4 regions of the Martinezella jaguaris genome follow, and region 1 is predicted to be linked to each of the others. Evidence: predicted binding sites of a transcription regulator. Region 1 holds the regulator's gene; each other region holds the start of a gene.
The links. Region 1 encodes PhoB, which activates phosphate uptake and scavenging genes when phosphate is short. Its sites were predicted from a motif close to TGTCATNNANCTGTCAT; they were not measured.

Region 2: a site for PhoB is predicted at 2,374-2,390, ahead of phnC (phosphonate ABC transporter ATP-binding protein). Genes of this name have one in related genera too.
Region 3: a site for PhoB is predicted at 3,281-3,297, ahead of CCGE525_RS10140 (esterase-like activity of phytase family protein). Genes of this name have one in related genera too.
Region 4: a site for PhoB is predicted at 2,409-2,425, ahead of phnC (phosphonate ABC transporter ATP-binding protein). Genes of this name have one in related genera too.

Annotation. Positions count from the first base shown of each region.
Region 1 covers NZ_CP032694.1:743,841-748,416, reverse strand. The annotation lists gene argF (ornithine carbamoyltransferase) at 1-430, opposite strand, end outside; gene CCGE525_RS03690 (aspartate aminotransferase family protein) at 504-1,703, opposite strand; gene CCGE525_RS03685 (GcrA family cell cycle regulator) at 2,130-2,654, shown strand; gene phoB (phosphate regulon transcriptional regulator PhoB) at 2,740-3,423, opposite strand; gene phoU (phosphate signaling complex protein PhoU) at 3,456-4,169, opposite strand; gene pstB (phosphate ABC transporter ATP-binding protein PstB) at 4,221-4,576, opposite strand, start outside.
Region 2 covers NZ_CP032694.1:410,485-415,060, reverse strand. The annotation lists gene phnE (phosphonate ABC transporter, permease protein PhnE) at 1-100, opposite strand, end outside; gene phnD (phosphonate ABC transporter substrate-binding protein) at 389-1,309, opposite strand; gene phnC (phosphonate ABC transporter ATP-binding protein) at 1,373-2,209, opposite strand; gene CCGE525_RS01965 (alpha-2-macroglobulin family protein) at 2,791-4,576, shown strand, end outside.
Region 3 covers NZ_CP032694.1:2,059,721-2,064,296, reverse strand. The annotation lists gene recG (ATP-dependent DNA helicase RecG) at 1-1,577, shown strand, start outside; gene CCGE525_RS10140 (esterase-like activity of phytase family protein) at 1,621-3,099, opposite strand; gene CCGE525_RS10135 (IS630 family transposase) at 3,378-4,469, opposite strand; gene CCGE525_RS10130 (DUF502 domain-containing protein) at 4,529-4,576, opposite strand, start outside.
Region 4 covers NZ_CP032694.1:274,214-278,789, reverse strand. The annotation lists gene CCGE525_RS01300 (alpha-D-ribose 1-methylphosphonate 5-phosphate C-P-lyase PhnJ) at 1-172, shown strand, start outside; gene phnK (phosphonate C-P lyase system protein PhnK) at 169-945, shown strand; gene phnL (phosphonate C-P lyase system protein PhnL) at 950-1,657, shown strand; gene CCGE525_RS01285 (DapH/DapD/GlmU-related protein) at 1,654-2,271, shown strand; gene phnC (phosphonate ABC transporter ATP-binding protein) at 2,575-3,429, shown strand; gene phnD (phosphonate ABC transporter substrate-binding protein) at 3,523-4,428, shown strand; gene phnE (phosphonate ABC transporter, permease protein PhnE) at 4,495-4,576, shown strand, end outside.

The DNA of each region.
Region 1 (4,576 bases):
CGAAGGTCATGATATCGGCCATGATCTGGCAGGGATGCGTATCGTCGGTCAGCGCGTTGATAACCGGCACGGTCGCGTGTTCAGCGAGTTCCAGCATACGCGAATGGTCGGTCGTGCGGATCATGATCGCATCGACGTAGCGCGACAGCACCTTGGCCGTATCGCCGATCGTCTCAGCACGGCCGAGCTGCATTTCCGTGCCCGACAGGAACAGCGTCTCGCCACCGAGCTGGCGCATACCGACGTCAAAGGAGACGCGTGTGCGGGTGGACGGCTTCTCGAAGATCATCGCCAGCATCTTGCCGGCCAGAGGCTTGTCGACGGCGCCCGCCTTCAGCGCCTGCTTTCGCACGATGGCATCGTCGATGATGCTGCGCAGATCGGTCGCCGCGACGGCGGAGAGATCGAGAAAGTGTTTCGGTGAAGCCATGTCCTACCTGTACTCCCAAAAAAGATAACGCCCGCTGTTGGGGCAAAAACGCCCCGATCAGCAGGCGTTGAACTCAAGCCGACTTCTTGACGCGGGCGGCGCGCAGCGATTCTGCAGCACGTTCGATACGAGCAATGCCTTCGCGCGCTTCCTCGGCCGTCACCACCAGCGGCGGCAGCAGGCGGATGACGTTGTCGCCGGCCGGCACGCCCAGCAGATGCTCGGCGCGGATCGCCTGCAACAGCTCTGCCTGCGGAATGGCAGCCTTAATGCCGAGCAACAGCCCCTCGCCGCGGATATCCTCGATGATATCCGGAAAACGATCCTTGAGCGAGGCGAGGCCCTGGCGGAAGACCAATGCGACGTCGCGCACATGCTGCAGGAAGCCATCGGCCAGCACGACATCCAGCACGGCATTGCCGACGGCCATGGCGAGCGGGTTGCCGCCATAGGTCGAGCCATGCGTGCCGGCTTTCATGCCTGATGCGGCCTCAGCAGTCGCAAGGCAGGCGCCGAGCGGAAAGCCGCCGCCGATACCCTTGGCAACGGCCATGATATCAGGGGTAATGCCCGCCCATTCGTGGGCGAAAAGCTTGCCGGTGCGGCCGACGCCGGTCTGAACTTCGTCGAGGACCAGAAGCAGACCATGCTCGTCGCAGATCTGACGCAGCCCGCGCAAGAACTCATTCGTCGCCGGGCGGATACCACCCTCGCCCTGAACAGGTTCGATCAGAATGGCGGCCGTCTCATTGGTAACGGCGGCACGCACCGCGTCGAGATCGCCGAAGGGTACCTGGTCGAATCCAGGCGCCTTCGGGCCGAAACCTTCGAGATATTTCTCCTGACCGCCGGCGGCGATCGTCGCGATCGTGCGGCCGTGGAAAGCGCCTTCGAAGGTGATGATATGGTATCTCTCGGGATGACCCTTGGCGAACTGGTAGCGCCGTGCCGTCTTGATGGCGCATTCCAGCGCCTCGGCGCCCGAATTGGTGAAGAACACCTTGTCGGCGAAGGTGGCTTCCGTCAGGCGCTTCGACAGCTTCTCCTGGCCCGGCACCTCATAGAGGTTGGACAGGTGCCAGACCTTGTCGGCCTGCGACTTCAGCTCTGCAACCAGATGGGGATGCGCATGGCCGAGCGCATTCACCGCGACGCCGGCGGCGAAATCGAGATAGCGTTCGCCGGTTTCTGTGATCAGCCATACGCCTTCGCCTCGCTCGAACCGCAGCGGAGCACGCACATAGGTGTCATAAAGCGGCGCGGTTTCAGCCATGGCCCATATCTCCTCGATCACAACCTTTAGGGCCAATCGTTTCCTTCGAGTGAAACGGGCCCAGAAAAATCAAAATGCCGCCTTGCGGCGGCCTGAGGCACTATTGATGTTTTGCACCGCGATGTCAACAAAACTGGCGATTTAGCAGGTGCGGCAGAGCGCCTCTGGAGGGACGGCTCGTCTTTGACAACTTATATTGCATAAATGCCACTCACCTATAGCAAGTTGGGGAAAACCTCGAAATCGATTCTCCAAGATTCCCGCGACTCTTGTCACGGAGTCAGCCTCACACTAGGTTAAAAACCAATTACTAGACTGCATGCGGCGGAACTAGTCACCACAATTTTAAAGCGTTTCACGCCTCGACCCAATGCGAGGCAATGGTGAGGGATTCTGCCATCAGAAACGCGACAGCGGAGACAGGGCATGAATTGGACAGACGAACGCGTCGAGAAGCTGAAGAAGCTGTGGTCCGAAGGTTTGAGCGCCAGCCAGATCGCGGCACAGCTCGGTGGTGTCAGTCGTAATGCCGTCATCGGCAAAGTGCATCGCTTGAGCCTGCCGGGCCGGGCCAAGGCCGGCGGAGCGGCAACGACGGCTCGAGCGCCAAAACGCAATACCTCGGCACCACGCGCGCCGAATTACGCCTCGCGCGTTGCAACCCGCACGGTTACCCGCCAGCAGGGTGCGACAATGCTCAAGGAAGAGGTCGAGATCGATACCGTCCACGAGATCGAATATCGTCCGGCCGCCAATGTGGTGGTTCCGATCTCGCGCCGTCTCGGCCTGACGGAACTCACCGAACGCACCTGCAAGTGGCCAGTCGGCGACCCGCTGAAGGACGATTTTCACTTCTGCGGCAACGACAGCCCGGACTCTTCGCCCTACTGCACCTACCATCAGCGCCTGGCTTATCAGCCGGTCCATGATCGGCGCCGAGCGGCACACTGAACCACATCAGCCAAATGAAAGAAACGGGCCGAAAGGCCCGTTTTCTGTTTCCGCCGCTCTGCAAAAAACCAGTCGGATGATCCGATCAGGCCTCCATGGAATAACCCGCGCCGCGAACGGTGCGAATGACGTCCTGCATATTGGAGAAATTCAGGGCCTTGCGCAGGCGACCGACATGCACATCGACAGTGCGTTCGTCGACATAGATATCGTGTCCCCATACACCGTCGAGCAACTGCGAACGCGAGAATACGCGGCCCGGCGAGGACATCAGGAATTCCAGCAGGCGGAATTCCGTCGGCCCCAACCGCACTTCGCGGCTCTTGCGGTGAACGCGATGGGTCTCGCGGTCCAGCTCGATATCGCCACAGCGCAACACCGTGGAGAGAACCTCCGGGCGGGCTCTGCGCAGCATCGCCTTGACGCGAGCCATCAGCTCCGGCGTCGAGAACGGCTTGACGACATAGTCGTCCGCGCCGGTGGAAAGGCCGCGCACGCGCTCGCTTTCCTCGCCGCGGGCCGTGAGCATGATGATCGGCAGGCGCTCCGTCTCCGGCCGCATGCGCAGCCGGCGGCAGAGTTCGATGCCGGACACGCCGGGGAGCATCCAGTCGAGGATCAGAAGATCGGGGATGCGCTCCTGGAGGCGCAGCTCGGCTTCATCGCCTCTCAGGATAGTGTCGACCTCGAAGCCTTCGGCCTCGAGGTTATAGCGCAGCAGAACGCTTAGCGCTTCCTCGTCTTCTACAACAGCTACTCTCGGAACCATGCGCCTCTGGTCTCCCTCTCTTGGCTTCTACGTTATTCCGTCACTGCACCGACGGTATTGGCAGTATCGTCTTTCGGGCGCTCGCCTTCGGGCTGAGCACCGGTCGCCATGTAATAGATCGTCTCGGCGATGTTGGTGGCATGGTCGCCGATGCGCTCGATGTTCTTGGCGCAGAAGAGAAGATGCGTGCAGGTGGTGATGTTGCGCGGATCTTCCATCATGTAGGTCAGCATCTCGCGGAAGAGCGAGGTGTACATGGCGTCGATTTCCTCGTCGCGTTCGCGGATCGATACGGCCTTGTCAGGCGAACGGGTCGTATAGACATCGAGTACTTCCTTGAGCTGGACGAGCGCCAGTTCGGAGAGATGTTCGATGCCGCGGGCGAGACGACGCGGAACGCCGGTGCCCTGCACGGCGATGACGCGCTTGGCGGTGTTCTTGCCGAGATCGCCGACGCGCTCCAGGTCGGAGGCGATGCGGATGGAACCCATGATTTCACGCAGGTCGGCAGCCATCGGCTGGCGGCGAGCGATGGTGACGATCGCCTTGTCGCCGACCTCACGCTCGGCGTGGTCCAGAATGACGTCATCGGAGATGACCTTCTGCGCAAGGCTGGCATCGCCGTTTACCAGTGCGCGGACGCTGTCGCTGACCATCTGCTCCGCCAGGCCGCCCATTTCGGAAATGCGGCGTGTCAGGAATTTTAGGTCTTCGTCATAGGCAGAGAGAATGTGTGTAGAGACCATTTTGCTATCCTCAAGGTGAACGATGTGAAGGGAACCGCGCGGGGAGCATCATCAGCCAAAGCGGCCCATGATGTAATCCTGCGTGCGGAAATCATCGGGATTGGTGAACATCTTATCGGTGTCGTTCTCCTCGACCAGATGGCCGAGGTGAAACATCGCGGTGCGTTGTGAAACGCGGGCTGCTTGCTGCATGGAATGCGTCACGATGACGATCGTGAAGTTTTCCCGCAGCTCATGTATGAGTTCCTCGACTTTGGCGGTGGCGATCGGATCGAGTGCCGAGCACGGCTCATCCATGAGGATGACCTCCGGACTGACGGCGACGGCGCGGGCAATGCAGAGACGCTGCTGCTGGCCGCCGGACAGGCTGGTGCCGGCATCATACAGCCGATCCTTCACTTCTCCCC
Region 2 (4,576 bases), 330 kb from region 1:
AGATCGCAGTCTGGAGCCACAGCTTGCGGCGCTCGACCGCAAAGGAGCGGTGGAACGCTTCGATCCTGGCGGTATGGCCGACGTCGATCATTGGAGACATGGACGTTTGCTCATGCGAAAAACTTTCTCTGCTATCTGCGGATGCGGCCGATCGGCGGCCACCTCTTGGTTCGAGGCCCTGCCATCTACGCTGTCGCTTCGATGACAGGGCACCTCACCATGAGGTGGATCAAACTCGCATCCGGACGCCCGAGGCCAACCCTCACCATCAGGTGAAACGAGTCTTCGGAACGGGCTCAGAAGACCAGCCCTCATGCTGAGGTGCGCAGGCCTGAAGGGCCGGAGCCTCGAAGCACGAGGGCTGGTGGCCGACGAGCCCCCCTCCTCCTCAATGCTTGCGGCGGTCGGCGTCGTTCGCCTGGGTGATGCCGATGATGTCGTCGTAATCGGAGTCCTTGACCGGCACGAGGTCCTTCGACGTTCCGTCCGTCTGCTTTTGGAAATCGGCTGGATCCTCCTTGGGATAGGACAGAATGGCATTTCGATAGGCGTCCTGCAGATCCTGCGGCAGGTCGGTGCGCATGACATAGGGACCGTTCGGGATCAGGTTCGAGGTCCAGATGACGCGGGTCGAGCCCTTCGGCACCATGCCCTTGCCCTCCATGCGCAATGCATTGCTCTTCTGCGGATTGGTCCAGTCGTCGGCCGCAGCATCGAAGGTGCCGTTGACGACGCCGACAACTCCGAGCTCGTGGCTACCCGAGAAAGGCGTCTTGGAGAAGAATTTCGAAGGATCGATGCCGTCCTTCTTCATGAAATAGAGCGGCACCGCATAGCCGGAGGTCGAGTTCGGATCGGCCCAAGCCAGCACCTTGCCTTTGAGATCGTCGATCTTCTGGTATGGGCTGTCGGTCTTGACGACGATGACCGAGTGATAGCCGGTCGAGCCGTAGTTGTCTTCGTTAGTGGCGACAGCCGTGATCTTATCGTCCATCACCTTGCGGCCGAGGGCGTAGTTGGCGGCACCGATGGTTGCGAACTGGATCTTGTTGGAGTGCAGCGCCTCGATGACGGCGGCGTAGTCGGTGCCCCAGAGAATGTGGACGGGAACGCCGAGCTTCTTGGTCATGTAGGCGGAGAATTTGTCGTAACGAGCGACAGCGTCGCGCTCATTCTCCGAGCTCGAAATGCCGAAATTCAATTCCTTGTACTGATCGCGCCAGTCGGCCTTGGCAGGGACAGCGGCAAGAAGCAGGCCGCCGACGATAAGGCCGGAAAGAGCGGTGCGGCGGGTGACATTGTTGGTCATCAGTCAATACTCCATGGGATGAAAGACGGCCAGCAGCGCCCGCCGAGTGGGAAAAGGGGAAGGTCAGGCCCAGACCGGATTGGTCTCGGAAGCGATTCCGGCACCAGCGCCGATAGCAGGGCGTCCGAACTGGCCGGCGGTCAGGCTTTCATCGATGGGAGCAGCGCCATCCTCGCCGTAGATCCGTTGCAGCACGTCGCTCGTCAGACCTTCGGGTCCGCCGTCGAAAACGATGCTGCCCTTGGCAAGGCCGATGATGCGGTCGCAATAGCTGCGCGCCGCATCGAGCGTATGCAGATTGCAGATGACGGTGATGCCGTCTTCTCGGTTGATCGCCTTCAGCGCCTCCATGACGAGGCGGGCATTATGCGGATCGAGCGACGCGATCGGCTCGTCGGCAAGAACGATGTCAGGCATTTGCACCAGCGCCCGCGCAATCGCCACGCGCTGCTGCTGGCCGCCGGAAAGCGTGTCGGCGCGCTGCAACGCCTGTGGCAACAGATTGAGGCGATCAAGCGCCTTCGCCGCCATGGTCCGCTCCGCCGCGGAGAACTGTTTGAAAAGGATCGGCAATGTGCCGTTGGTGGCGACCCGGCCAACCAGAACGTTGGTCAACACATCGAGCCGGTTCACCAGATTGAACTGCTGGAAGATCATCGCGCAACGGGCGCGCCAGAGGCGGAGCTCGCGTCCCTTGAGATCGCTGACAGTCTTGCCGTCGAACTCGATCGCGCCTTCGCTCGGATCGATCAGGCGGTTGATGATCCTGAGCAAAGTCGACTTGCCGGCTCCGGATCGCCCAATAACGCCGACGATTTGTCCTTTACCGATCTCAAGATCAATAGAATTGACCGCAGTCGACAAGCCAAACATCTTCGTTACAGCGCTGAGTTTCAGCATGCTGTCTCCAATTTTCCCGCACCATTCATCAAGAAGGTACGCTTAAAAGCGAACCTATTTTCTTGATGGTATGGATATATATTTTTGTAATTCTACCGATAGTGGCGCCGTAGTTCTCGAAATGAGAAAATTACACGTCGCTGAGAGCAATTATACTTTTCAACGTGACATTTGTATTACGAATCCCGCCCCAGAAGCGATATAATGGCACGGACCTTCGAAGATGTCTGTTTGATGTCAGGACGGTGACGGGCGCGAGCTGAGGCAGCCTCCGCTAAAATGCTTTGAAACCTACAAAAAGACGTCACGTCGCGGGCGGATCAAAGGGAGAAAAAGCGGCAGTCGGGGTGATAAAAGGCATGCGACCAGATAACGCAGCCTGGATGCCTCCGACATCGCCATCGAGCATACGGCTGAAAGCCGCGAAAGTGTGGGCGAAATCAGCGAGTTCTGATCCGGGACGTCCCGCTAACAGATCGGCATAGTCGTAATCCGTGCGACCACGTCTCGACGTTCGGTTGACAAATTAGCCCGAAGTTTGAAGAGTGCGGCCATCGAAACGGGCAGCGTTGGGGGGACTTATGTCTAAGCGCGCGTTCATCGGATTTTCAGCCTTTTTTCTCGCCACTTTCGCCGCCTTGACGCCTGCGGGCGCCGCCGATGCCAGGCGGCAGGTGGTCACCACGCAGGATGGCGATTACTTCGGCTTCGATCTGCGTACCGAGCAGAACGTTACGCTGGATCAATGCTCGACCTCCTGCATAGGCGACAAGTCCTGCAAGGCCTTCACCTATAATCCCAAGGTGAAATGGTGCTTCCTGAAGTCGGATTTCAACCAGCTCAACAGCTTCCCCGGAGCCGTCGCCGGCAAGATCGTCGAAACCGCTGCCGTCAGCGAGCCGGATATCGGCGCCGCACCGGCCCTCCCCTTCCTTTCCGACAATTTCGTACAGAGCGCACGCGATGCGAAGAGCAGGCTCACGCTCGCCAATGAGTTGAAGGGACAGGGCGTCGAAAGCCTGACGGCGCTCGGCCGCATCGAGCTGACCTCAGGCAATGTCAACAACGCGCTGAACGCCTTTCAGGGCGCGCTGTCGCTTGCGCCCGACAACGGCGATCTCTGGGTCGAGATGGCGCGTGCCGCCAACACGATAACGAACGACACGACCGTCGCCACGCAGGCGGCTTACGCCGCTCTCAACGGCTATCAGCTTTCCCGCACGACGCGGAGCCGCGCCGACGCGCTCGCCGTGCTCGCTACCGCGCTGCAAAACGCGCAGAACTATCGCCAGTCGCTCAGCGCCTATAAGGCGAGCCTTGCTCTGGTCGGCTCCCCGACGATCCAGGCCGCCTATGACGATCTGAGAGCCCGCCAGGGCTTCCGCGTCACCGGCAACACGCTCGACAACGACAACGCCTCGCCCCGCGCCTGTCTGCAATTCTCCGAAAAACTGGTGAAGAGCGGCGTCGACTACACGCCCTTCGTCACCGTCAATGGCGCCGCCCCGAAGGGCGTCGATGCCAAGGACAACCAGATCTGCGTCGAAGGCCTCGACTTCGGCCAGCACTACAAGATTTCGCTGCGGCGCGGCCTGCCCTCCTCCGTCGATGAGGATCTAGCCACCCAGGTGGACATCGAGGTCTACGTCAAGGACCGCACCGCCTCGATCCGCTTCACCGGCGACAATTTCGTGCTGCCGTCGACGGCGCGTCGCGGCATCCCTTTGGTTTCGGTCAACGCCACCACTGCAAACCTGAAGCTCTACCGCATCGGCGACCGCAACATAGCCCAACTGCTCAGCAATTCGCAGTTCCTGACGCAGATGGACAACTACAGCGCCGAGACCATACAGAATAGCAGCGGCGAGCTGGTCTGGCAGGGCTCGATCGATATCCAGCAGGACCTCAACAAGGATGTCGTCACCAGCTTCCCGGTCGACGAGGCGTTGCCGAAGCGCAAGCCCGGCGTCTACGTCCTGACCGCAGTCGCACCGAACGCCGGCCAGGAATGGGATCCGCAGGCAACGCAATGGTTCGTCGTCTCAGATATCGGTGTCACCACCTATGCCGGCACGGATGGGCTGAACGTCTTCACCCGCTCGCTCGGCAGTGCCAAGCCGATCGCAGGCGTCCAATTGCAACTACTCGCAAAAAACAATGAAATTCTCGGCACCGCGAAGACCGACGCGAATGGCCGCGCCACCTTCAGCGCCGGCCTGATGCGCGGCACCGCGGGCATGACCCCGGCTGTCATCACGGCGCAGAACGGCGACCAGGACTACGTCTTCCTCGACATGACCCGCGCCGGTTTCGATCTCTCCGACCGCGGCGTCACCGGCCGTACGGCGCCGGGCGCGATCGATCTGC
Region 3 (4,576 bases), 1.3 Mb from region 1:
AAGCGGCGACGACGCGCATGCCGGAGCTACCGGAATGGGACGATGCGGCGCTGACGCAGAAGCAGGGCTTCCCTTCGATCTCTGACAGCTTTCACATGCTGCATGCGCCGCGCGATGCCGCCGATATCGATCCGCAGGCGCCGGCCCGCCGCAGGCTTGCCTATGACGAATTCCTGGCCGGGCAATTGTCGCTGTCGCTCGTGCGTCAACGCTTGCGTAAGGTTGCCGGGCAGCCGGTACATCCCACTGGAGCAATCAGCCGGAAGATATTGGAATCCCTTCCTTTCTCCATGACGAACAGTCAGAGGGATGCCGTGGCCGATATCCTCAAGGACATGGCCGGCACGGAGCGAATGCTGCGGCTGCTGCAGGGCGATGTCGGCGCCGGCAAGACGCTGGTGGCGCTGATGGCGATTGCCGCCGTCATCGAAAGCGGCGGCCAAGCGGTGCTGATGGCGCCGACTGAAATCCTGGCGCGGCAACATCATGCGACGATCTCGAAATTCGCCGCCAGCGCCAATCTTTCCGTCGAAGTGCTGACCGGCCGCACCAAGGGCCGCGAGCGCGACACCATCCTCGAACGCATCGCCTCGGGCGAAGCGCAGATCGTGATCGGCACGCATGCGCTGTTTCAGGACAGCGTGACCTACGCCAATCTCATGCTCGCCGTCGTCGACGAGCAGCACCGCTTCGGCGTCCACCAGCGGCTGCGACTGACCGCAAAGGGCATCTCACCGCACATGCTGGTCATGACGGCTACGCCAATCCCGCGCACGCTAGTGCTTGCCGCCTTCGGTGACATGGATGTCTCCAAGCTCACCGAAAAGCCCGCCGGCCGCAAGCCGATCCAGACGATCACCATTCCGACCGAGCGAACCGGTGATATCGTTTCACGACTGAAGAGCGCTTTATGCGAAGGCAAAAAAGCCTATTGGATATGCCCACTTGTGGAAGAAACCGAAGAATCCGATTTAATGTCGGTGGAGGAGCGGCATGCGACCTTAACCAAGGCGCTCGGGCCCGGCATCGGCCTTATCCATGGCCGCATGAGCGGACCGGAGAAGGACGCTGTGATGATGGCCTTCAAGAACGGCGATATCCGTCTGCTGGTCGCTACGACTGTCGTCGAAGTCGGGGTCGATGTGCCGGACGCTACAATCATGGTGATCGAGCATGCCGAACGTTTCGGTCTGGCGCAGTTGCATCAGTTGCGTGGGCGTGTCGGACGTGGCGACGAGGCATCCACCTGCATCCTGCTCTATAAGGGTCCGTTGGGTGAAACCGGTCATGCGCGCCTGTCGATCATGCGTGACACCGAGGACGGTTTCCGCATTGCCGAGGAAGATCTGAAGCTGCGCGGCGAAGGCGAGTTGCTCGGCACGCGCCAGTCCGGAACGCCGGGCTTCCGCATCGCCAGCCTCGAAGCCCATGCCGATCTCCTGGAAATCGCCCGCAAGGATGCCGCCTATCTGATTGAACGCGATCCGGAGTTGACGGGGGAACGCGGCATGGCGGTGCGTACTCTGCTCTATCTTTTCCGCCGCGATGAGGCGATCCGGTTCCTGAGAGCGGGATAGGTGGATGGACGCGGCAATCGCGTCCATCCATGTCAGGGGCCCGTTACTTGACCGAAAGGCCGGGGATCGTGACCTGGAATACCTGGAACATGGTATCGACATCGGCGCCGCCGTCACCCTTATAGGCGGCGCCAACCTGGAAACCGTCCTGGGTCAGGAAATCGTTGTCGTTGGCGACGAACAGGAAATAATCGTCTGGCAGCTTGGGATCCTGGACGCTGGCGAGCGACATGGCTTCCCACTTTTCCGAGAGGTTGTTGCGATCGTTCGGCGCGCCGTTATGGAGACCGAAGCGGGCGAGGTCGGCGCTGTCGTTGATGTCGATGAAGCGGGTCAAGGTCGCTGGTTTCACGGACGGGTCAACAACGCCCTTCGGCGCAACCGGCTTGTCGGCATCGAATGCGGTGCCATGGATATCGGTGGCAGCAGAGACGTCGACGACATCGATATCGCGATAGAGCGACTTCTCGCCCTTCTGGCCATAGCCATTACCGCTGTCGCGAGCGAGCATCAGGAAGCTCGTCGGCGACAGTGCCACGATTTCGCTTTGGGCGGCGACGATCGTCTTACCCTTGTCGTCCTTGAAGACCGGCAGCGGCACGACATATTCATGCACCAGCTTCAAATGCGCCAGATCGGCGGCATCATAGACCATCGCGCGGGTGTTCTGTCGGGTCGAGCCGGAATCACCGCCGTCCTGACGGGCCGCGGACTGCAGTACGGCGATCAGGAACTTGCCGTCCGGAGTTATAGACATGCCCTCGAGACCTTGGTTGTTCTGGCGGCCGCTGCTCGGATCCTTCGGATCGGGAGCTGTTTCGCCGGGACCGGGATTGTTCGAAGCGAAGTTCACTTTACCCTGACGCATCGGCAGCAGGGCTTCCGGCGGCTGCGTGGCCGACATCATGTGTCCATCGGCCGAGAAGCGGTAGATGTAGGGGCCGTATTCGTCGCTGATGAACATTGTGCCGTCGGGCAGACGGACGATGGCTTCATCGTCGAGCGAGATCTTGCCGTTCGGTGCTTGCGGCAGCAGCGGCATGCCGTCGGCCGGAGCGCGAGTGCCATTAGCGGGATCGAGGCCGGTCGTGTCGGCGCCCTTGTTATCGGTCAGCAGCATGGCGTCAGCAAGCTTCGCATCGACGCCCGACTGTTCCTTGCCGGCCGGCGGCATTGCGCCAGGGGCAACCGGCGTCAACTGGATGTCGACGGTGTTGAGACGCGGACGGTAATCGGTGGTGCCGACAGCGTTATAGCCGCGATCAGGCAGCAGCCACAGCGAACCCTTGTAGGAACCATCGGCATTGCGCACCCAGCTCTTGGTGTCGATCGACATGCCCGAACCGGAACCGAAGGTCTCGCCGAACTTGTCGCGCTGATTGGCAGGAATGCGGCCAATGGCAACGCGACCCTTGTTGACCAGCGTGACTCCACTGACGGTGACGGAATTATCTGCGAGGGCTGCAACCGGGGCAGCGAAAACGAACGTGGCGAGCGCTGCAGACAGCAGCGGCAAAGTCATTGAACGCAAGTTTCTCACGGCAATATCCTTCCTGATGGAAAAGCTCTTTTTGTTGGAACGGCATTCACCCCAAGGCCGGCCGCTGGCCGGCTTCGAACGACCATTATCTGCATCTGTCGATTGCAGATATGCAGTAGGATGCGCCCGACTGTCCTTCCGGCAGACGGTCTAAGACGGCAACATGATAGGGACATGACAACTCGCCCAGAACGCGTGAGCGATACACAGGAGATCGGAAAAAGAGCGGCGGCTCTAGTCAGCTGAATCGGAAATTCGTGTCATAAGCTGTTGTCGACCTTCTGACAGAAGCGTTTGACGGCGGCGAGAATGTCGTCTGCCGATTTGGTCCACCGATACGGCTTGGGATTTTCGTTGTGGCGCTCGATGAAGCTTTTGATGTCGGCTTCGAGTTGAGCTGTCGAAGTATGGACGCCACGACGTAATTGCTTGCGGGTTAATTCCGCAAACCAGCGTTCGACTTGGTTGATCCATGAAGCCGAGGTTGGGGTGAAGTGCACGTGGTAGCGTGGCCGCCGCAGCAGCCAGTTCTTGATCGATGCAGTTTTGTGCGTTGCATAGTTGTCCATCACGATATGCACGTCCAAATCGGGCGGCACATTCGCATCGATCTGCTTCAGGAAGTCGAGGAACTCGGTGGCCCGATGCCGCTTGTAGCATTTGCCGATGACAAAGCCGGAGGCGACATCCAGAGCTGCAAACAACGTCGTTGTGCCGTGGCGAACATAAGAATGGGTACGCCGTTCAGGCACGCCAGGCATCATCGGCAGGACTGGCTGCTCGCGATCGAGTGCCTGGATTTGGCTCTTCTCGTCCACACTGAGAACCAGCGCCCGATTGGGAGGCGACAGATAAAGACCGACGATGTCGCGGACCTTATCGACGAACAGGGGATCGCTGGACAGCTTGAACGTCTCAGTGCGATGCGGCTGCAGGCCGAAGGCGTTCCATATCCGGCGGATCGTCGTGTGCGAAAAGCCGGCGACTCCTGCCATCGAGCGGATCGACCAGTGGGTCGCATCGCTTGGCGTAGAACGCAGCGTGCGCTCGATCACAGCAGCAATCTGATCATCGTCGATCGTTCGGGGCCGGCCAGGGCGAACTTCGTCGAGCAGGCCATCGAGCCGATCTTTAAGAAAGCGCCGTCGCCATTTGCCAACCGTATGTTCATGTACGCCAAGTTCGCTCGCAACGGTCTTGCTCGCAATCCCGTCGGCGCAGCGAAGAATGATCCGGCACCGCTCAGACATGGAACGAGCAACGCGATGTTTACGAACCTGTCGCTCTAGATATTCCCGCTCCGCCTCGCTCAAAATCAGGGGTGCCGTCGGTCGGCCAGTCGCATTTGCCATTGCTCAACCTCCCATGAAGAGGCCAAGCGTACAATGTAATGAACTTCTGTTCCAGGTGACTAGGTCAACGTTTTTACGGGGAGAGGCGCTGGCGGCGGCAGCTCCTT
Region 4 (4,576 bases), 470 kb from region 1:
CGACAAGCCCTGTGCGCTTTGCGGCGCCGAGCAGGTCTATCTGGACGAAGTGATCCTCGACGACAAGGGTGGGCGGATGTTCGTCTGCTCCGACACCGATTTCTGCGAGGATCGCCGCGCTCATGGCCATGTGGGCACAATGCTGGCACCCAACCAGGAGGCCGCCGAATGAGCGACACGCCACTTCTCAAGGTCAAGGATATCTCGAAATTTTACGGCAGCCGCATTGGATGCCGCAACGTGACCTTCGACCTCTGGCCCGGCGAAGTGCTGGCTATCGTCGGCGAATCCGGTTCCGGCAAGACGACGCTGCTCAACTGCATCTCGACCCGGCTGCTGCCGACCACCGGCAGCGTCGAATACCACATGCGCGACGAGACCTATCGCGAGCTCTTCCGCATGAATGAGGCCGAGCGGCGCTTCCTGATGCGCACCGACTGGGGCTTCGTCCATCAGAACCCAGCCGACGGCCTGCGCATGACGGTCTCGGCCGGCGCCAACGTCGGCGAGCGGCTGATGGCGATCGGCAACCGGCATTACGGCAATATCCGCAATACAGCCATCGACTGGCTGGAACGCGTGGAAATCGACGCCGACCGTATCGACGATCAGCCGCGCGCCTTCTCAGGCGGCATGCGCCAGCGCCTGCAGATTGCCCGCAATCTGGTCACCGGCCCGCGGCTGGTGTTCATGGACGAGCCGACCGGCGGTCTCGACGTGTCGGTCCAGGCCCGCCTGCTTGATCTCGTACGCGGTCTCGTCAACGATCTCGGCCTGTCGGCGATCATCGTTACGCACGACCTCGCCGTCGCCCGTCTGCTGTCCCACCGCATGATGGTGATGAAGGACGGGGTGGTGATTGAGCACGGTCTCACCGACCGCGTGCTCGACGATCCTCGCGAGCCCTATACGCAACTGCTCGTCTCCTCGATCCTGCAGGTTTAAAGCCATGGCAACTCCCCTCGTCGTTTCCGAAGTCTTCAAAAGCTTCACCATGCACCTGCGCGACGGCATCCGCCTGCCGGTCGTCGCCGATGTCTCCTTCTCGGTCGCATCGGGCGAATGCGTCGTTCTCGGGGGCCCTTCCGGCATCGGCAAAAGCTCGCTTCTGAAGATGATCTACGGCAATTATGCCGTAGATAGCGGCCAGATCCTGGTGATGCACAAGGACAGGATCGTCGATCTCGCCGCCGCCGATCCGCGCACCGTACTGGAAGTTCGCCGCCATACCATGGGCTATGTCAGCCAGTTTCTGCGCACCGTGCCGCGCGTTGCGGCCATCGATGTCGTTGCCGAACCGCTCTTGGCGCGCGGCGAAAGCGCCGATACCGCCCGCGCAAAGGCGGCCGGCTTGCTGACGCAGCTCAACCTGCCGGAAGAACTTTGGCAATTGCCGCCCGCCACCTTCTCTGGCGGTGAGCAGCAGCGCGTCAATATCGCCCGCGGCTTCATCACCGATCACGCCATTTTGCTGCTCGACGAGCCGACCGCTTCTCTCGATGCCAAGAACCGCGCCGTCGTGGTCGACATGATCGAAGGGAAGAAAAAGGCTGGCGTCGCCCTGCTCGGCATCTTCCATGACGAGGAAGTGCGTGAGGCTGTCGGCAGCCGCATTCTCGATGTCTCGCAATTCTCACCCAGAAAGTCCGCCGCATGAGCCGTCAATTGGGCGAAACGCCCTTCATCAGCCCGACCGCGACCGTCAAGAGCTCGACGCTCGGCCGCTATACGGAAGTCTCCGACCGCTGCCGCATCGATGAAGCCGAGATCGGCGACTATTCCTATATCATGCAGGACGGCGCCGTCTGGTGCGCGACGATCGGCAAGTTCGTCAACATTGCCGCGGCCGTACGCATCAACGCCACCAACCATCCGACCTGGCGCGCGACGCTGCATCACTTCACCTATCGCGCCGCCGACTATTGGCCGGATGCCGATATGGAGGCGGATTTCTTCACTTGGCGGCGTGACCACCGTGTCACCATTGGCAACGACGTCTGGATCGGCCACGGCGCCACCATCCTGCCGGGCGTCACCGTCGGCAACGGCGCAGTCATTGGCGCCGGCGCGGTCGTCTCCAAGGATGTCGCCCCCTATACGATCGTCGGCGGCGTGCCGGCTAAGCTCATCCGCCAGCGCTTCACCGAAGCTGTCGGCGAGCGCATGGACAAGCTTGCCTGGTGGGATTGGGATCATGCCGCCCTGCGCACTGCGCTCGCCGATTTCCGCGCTCTTTCCGCGGAGGAATTTCTCATCCGCTACGGTGCCTGACGCCTCTGCGCGAACCAAGCGCAATCACCGCTCAAATCTGCCTTGAAGCCCGAAAATCCTCCACGATTTTCGGGCTTTTGCGTTGCCGTTACGACAAGCGCTAAACGCGGTGGATTGTAACAGCAGTTACATAAATCTGACATCGGAGCTTCATGAACGGGGACTAATGCGTTGCCTATGCTCAGCGCATGACCGCCTCGAAGGCCTCTTCGAAGCGAAGGATCATGCGCCTGTCCAAGTGGTTCCGCAGCGCCGATGTCAACGTTTGCAGCGGATCCAGCCAGCCGTGAAAGGGAAGGCCTCATGTTCGAGCTGAAGAATGTCTCGCGCCGTTTCGGAAACAAGCTCGCTGTCGATTCCGTGACGCTGGACATTCCGCAGGGACAGATGGTCGGCGTCATCGGCCGCTCGGGCGCCGGCAAGTCCACGCTGCTGCGCATGATCAACCGTCTCGCGGATCCGAGCTCAGGCTCGATCCATTTTGCCGGCACCGAAGTTTCCAAACTGCGCGGCCGGGCACTGCGCAATTGGCAGCGCGATTGCGCCATGATCTTTCAGCAGTTCAATCTGGTTCCGCGCCTCGACGTGCTCACCAACGTCATGCTCGGCCGCTTGAACCAACGCTCGACCACGCTGAGCCTGCTTTCCATCTTCAGCCGTGAGGAGCGCATCGAAGCCATCGCCGCGCTCGAACGCCTCGGCATCGAGCAGACCGCATTGCAGATGGCCGGCACGCTGTCGGGCGGCCAGCAGCAGCGCGTTGCCATCGCCCGGGCCCTGATGCAGCAGCCGAAGATGATGCTCGCCGACGAACCGATCGCCTCGCTCGATCCGCTGAACGCAAAGATCGTGATGGATGCGCTGCGCGACATCAATGAGCGCGAGGGCATCACCGTCATCACCAACCTGCACACGCTGGATACGGCGCGCAACTATTGCGAACGTATCATTGGCATGGCGGCCGGCCGCGTCGTCTTCGACGGCAAGCCGGCGGAACTGACGGCCGAGGCCGTCAAGGAAATCTACGGCACCGACAAGGACGGTGCCGGTGTCGACGAGACGATGACGTCGACCGCCATCAATCTTTCCGATCCGTCCGCGCAAGCCGCGGCAAACGCATCTGCCGGCCCGCAACCGCTGGCACTGGCCGGACTCTGAGGGAGTCCGGCCGCGATCGAAGGCCCGCGTCAAGGGCGTATTTCTTTTAGACCGAAGACATCCGGGGACACCGGTTAATCAGGAGACGAACCCATGTTGAAGAAGACCCTTCTTGCAGCCACGGCGCTTCTCGCGCTCGCTGGCGGCGCTGCCGCTCAGGACATCAAGGAATTCCGCGTTGGTATTCTCGGTGGCGAAAACGAAGCTGACCGCCTGCGCAACTACGCTTGCCTCGCCGACCACCTGAAGGAAACCTTCGGTTTCGAAAAGGTTTCGCTGTTCCCGGCTGCCGACTATGACGGCGTTATCCAGGGCCTCCTCGGCGGCACGCTCGACTTCGCCGAACTCGGCGCTTCCGGCTACGCAGGCACCGTCATCAAGGACCCGAAGGCCGTTACCCCGATCCTGACGACGCAGCAGACCGATGGTTCGACCGGCTACTACTCGATCGGCCTCGCTCTCAAGTCTTCCGGCATCAAGACGATTACCGACGCCAAGGGCAAGAAACTCGGCTACGCCGATCCGGACTCCACGTCTGGCTACCTCGTTCCGCTGACGCAGATTCCGAAGACCACCGGCATGCCGAACGACAAGTTCTTCGCTTCGACCCAGTTCAACGGCGGTCACGAGAACAACCTGCTTGCCGCCTATGACGGTAAGGTCGACGTTGCCGTTGACGACTCTTCGGGCCTCGGCGATTTCAAGGACGGCTTCACCTCCGGTACCTTCCGCAAGGAAGTCGATAAGGGCGCCGTTGACCCGAACAAGCTCGTCGAAGTATGGCGTTCGCCGCTGATCCCGAACGGCCCGCTCGTCGTTCGCAACGCTCTCGGCACCGAATGGCAGGCCAAGCTGACCGACTTCTTCCTGAAGCTCCCGACCACCGACGCCAAGTGCTTCTCGGCAATCGAAGGCGGCGACTTCAAGGGCTACGTCAAGGTTACCCCGGACTTCTACAACGCCGTTATCGACGTTCGTAGGGCTGCCATCGGCGGCTGATCCCTATCCAGACTGCAGGGCGGCCGGCGACGGCCGCCCTTTTGCTATCACAAGGGCAGGACATTCATGACGATTGCCGATACTCAGCCGCAGATGCAAAGCGCCCCTCAGAGCGCGAAGGATATCGGTGACGCCTGGAGCAGGATGG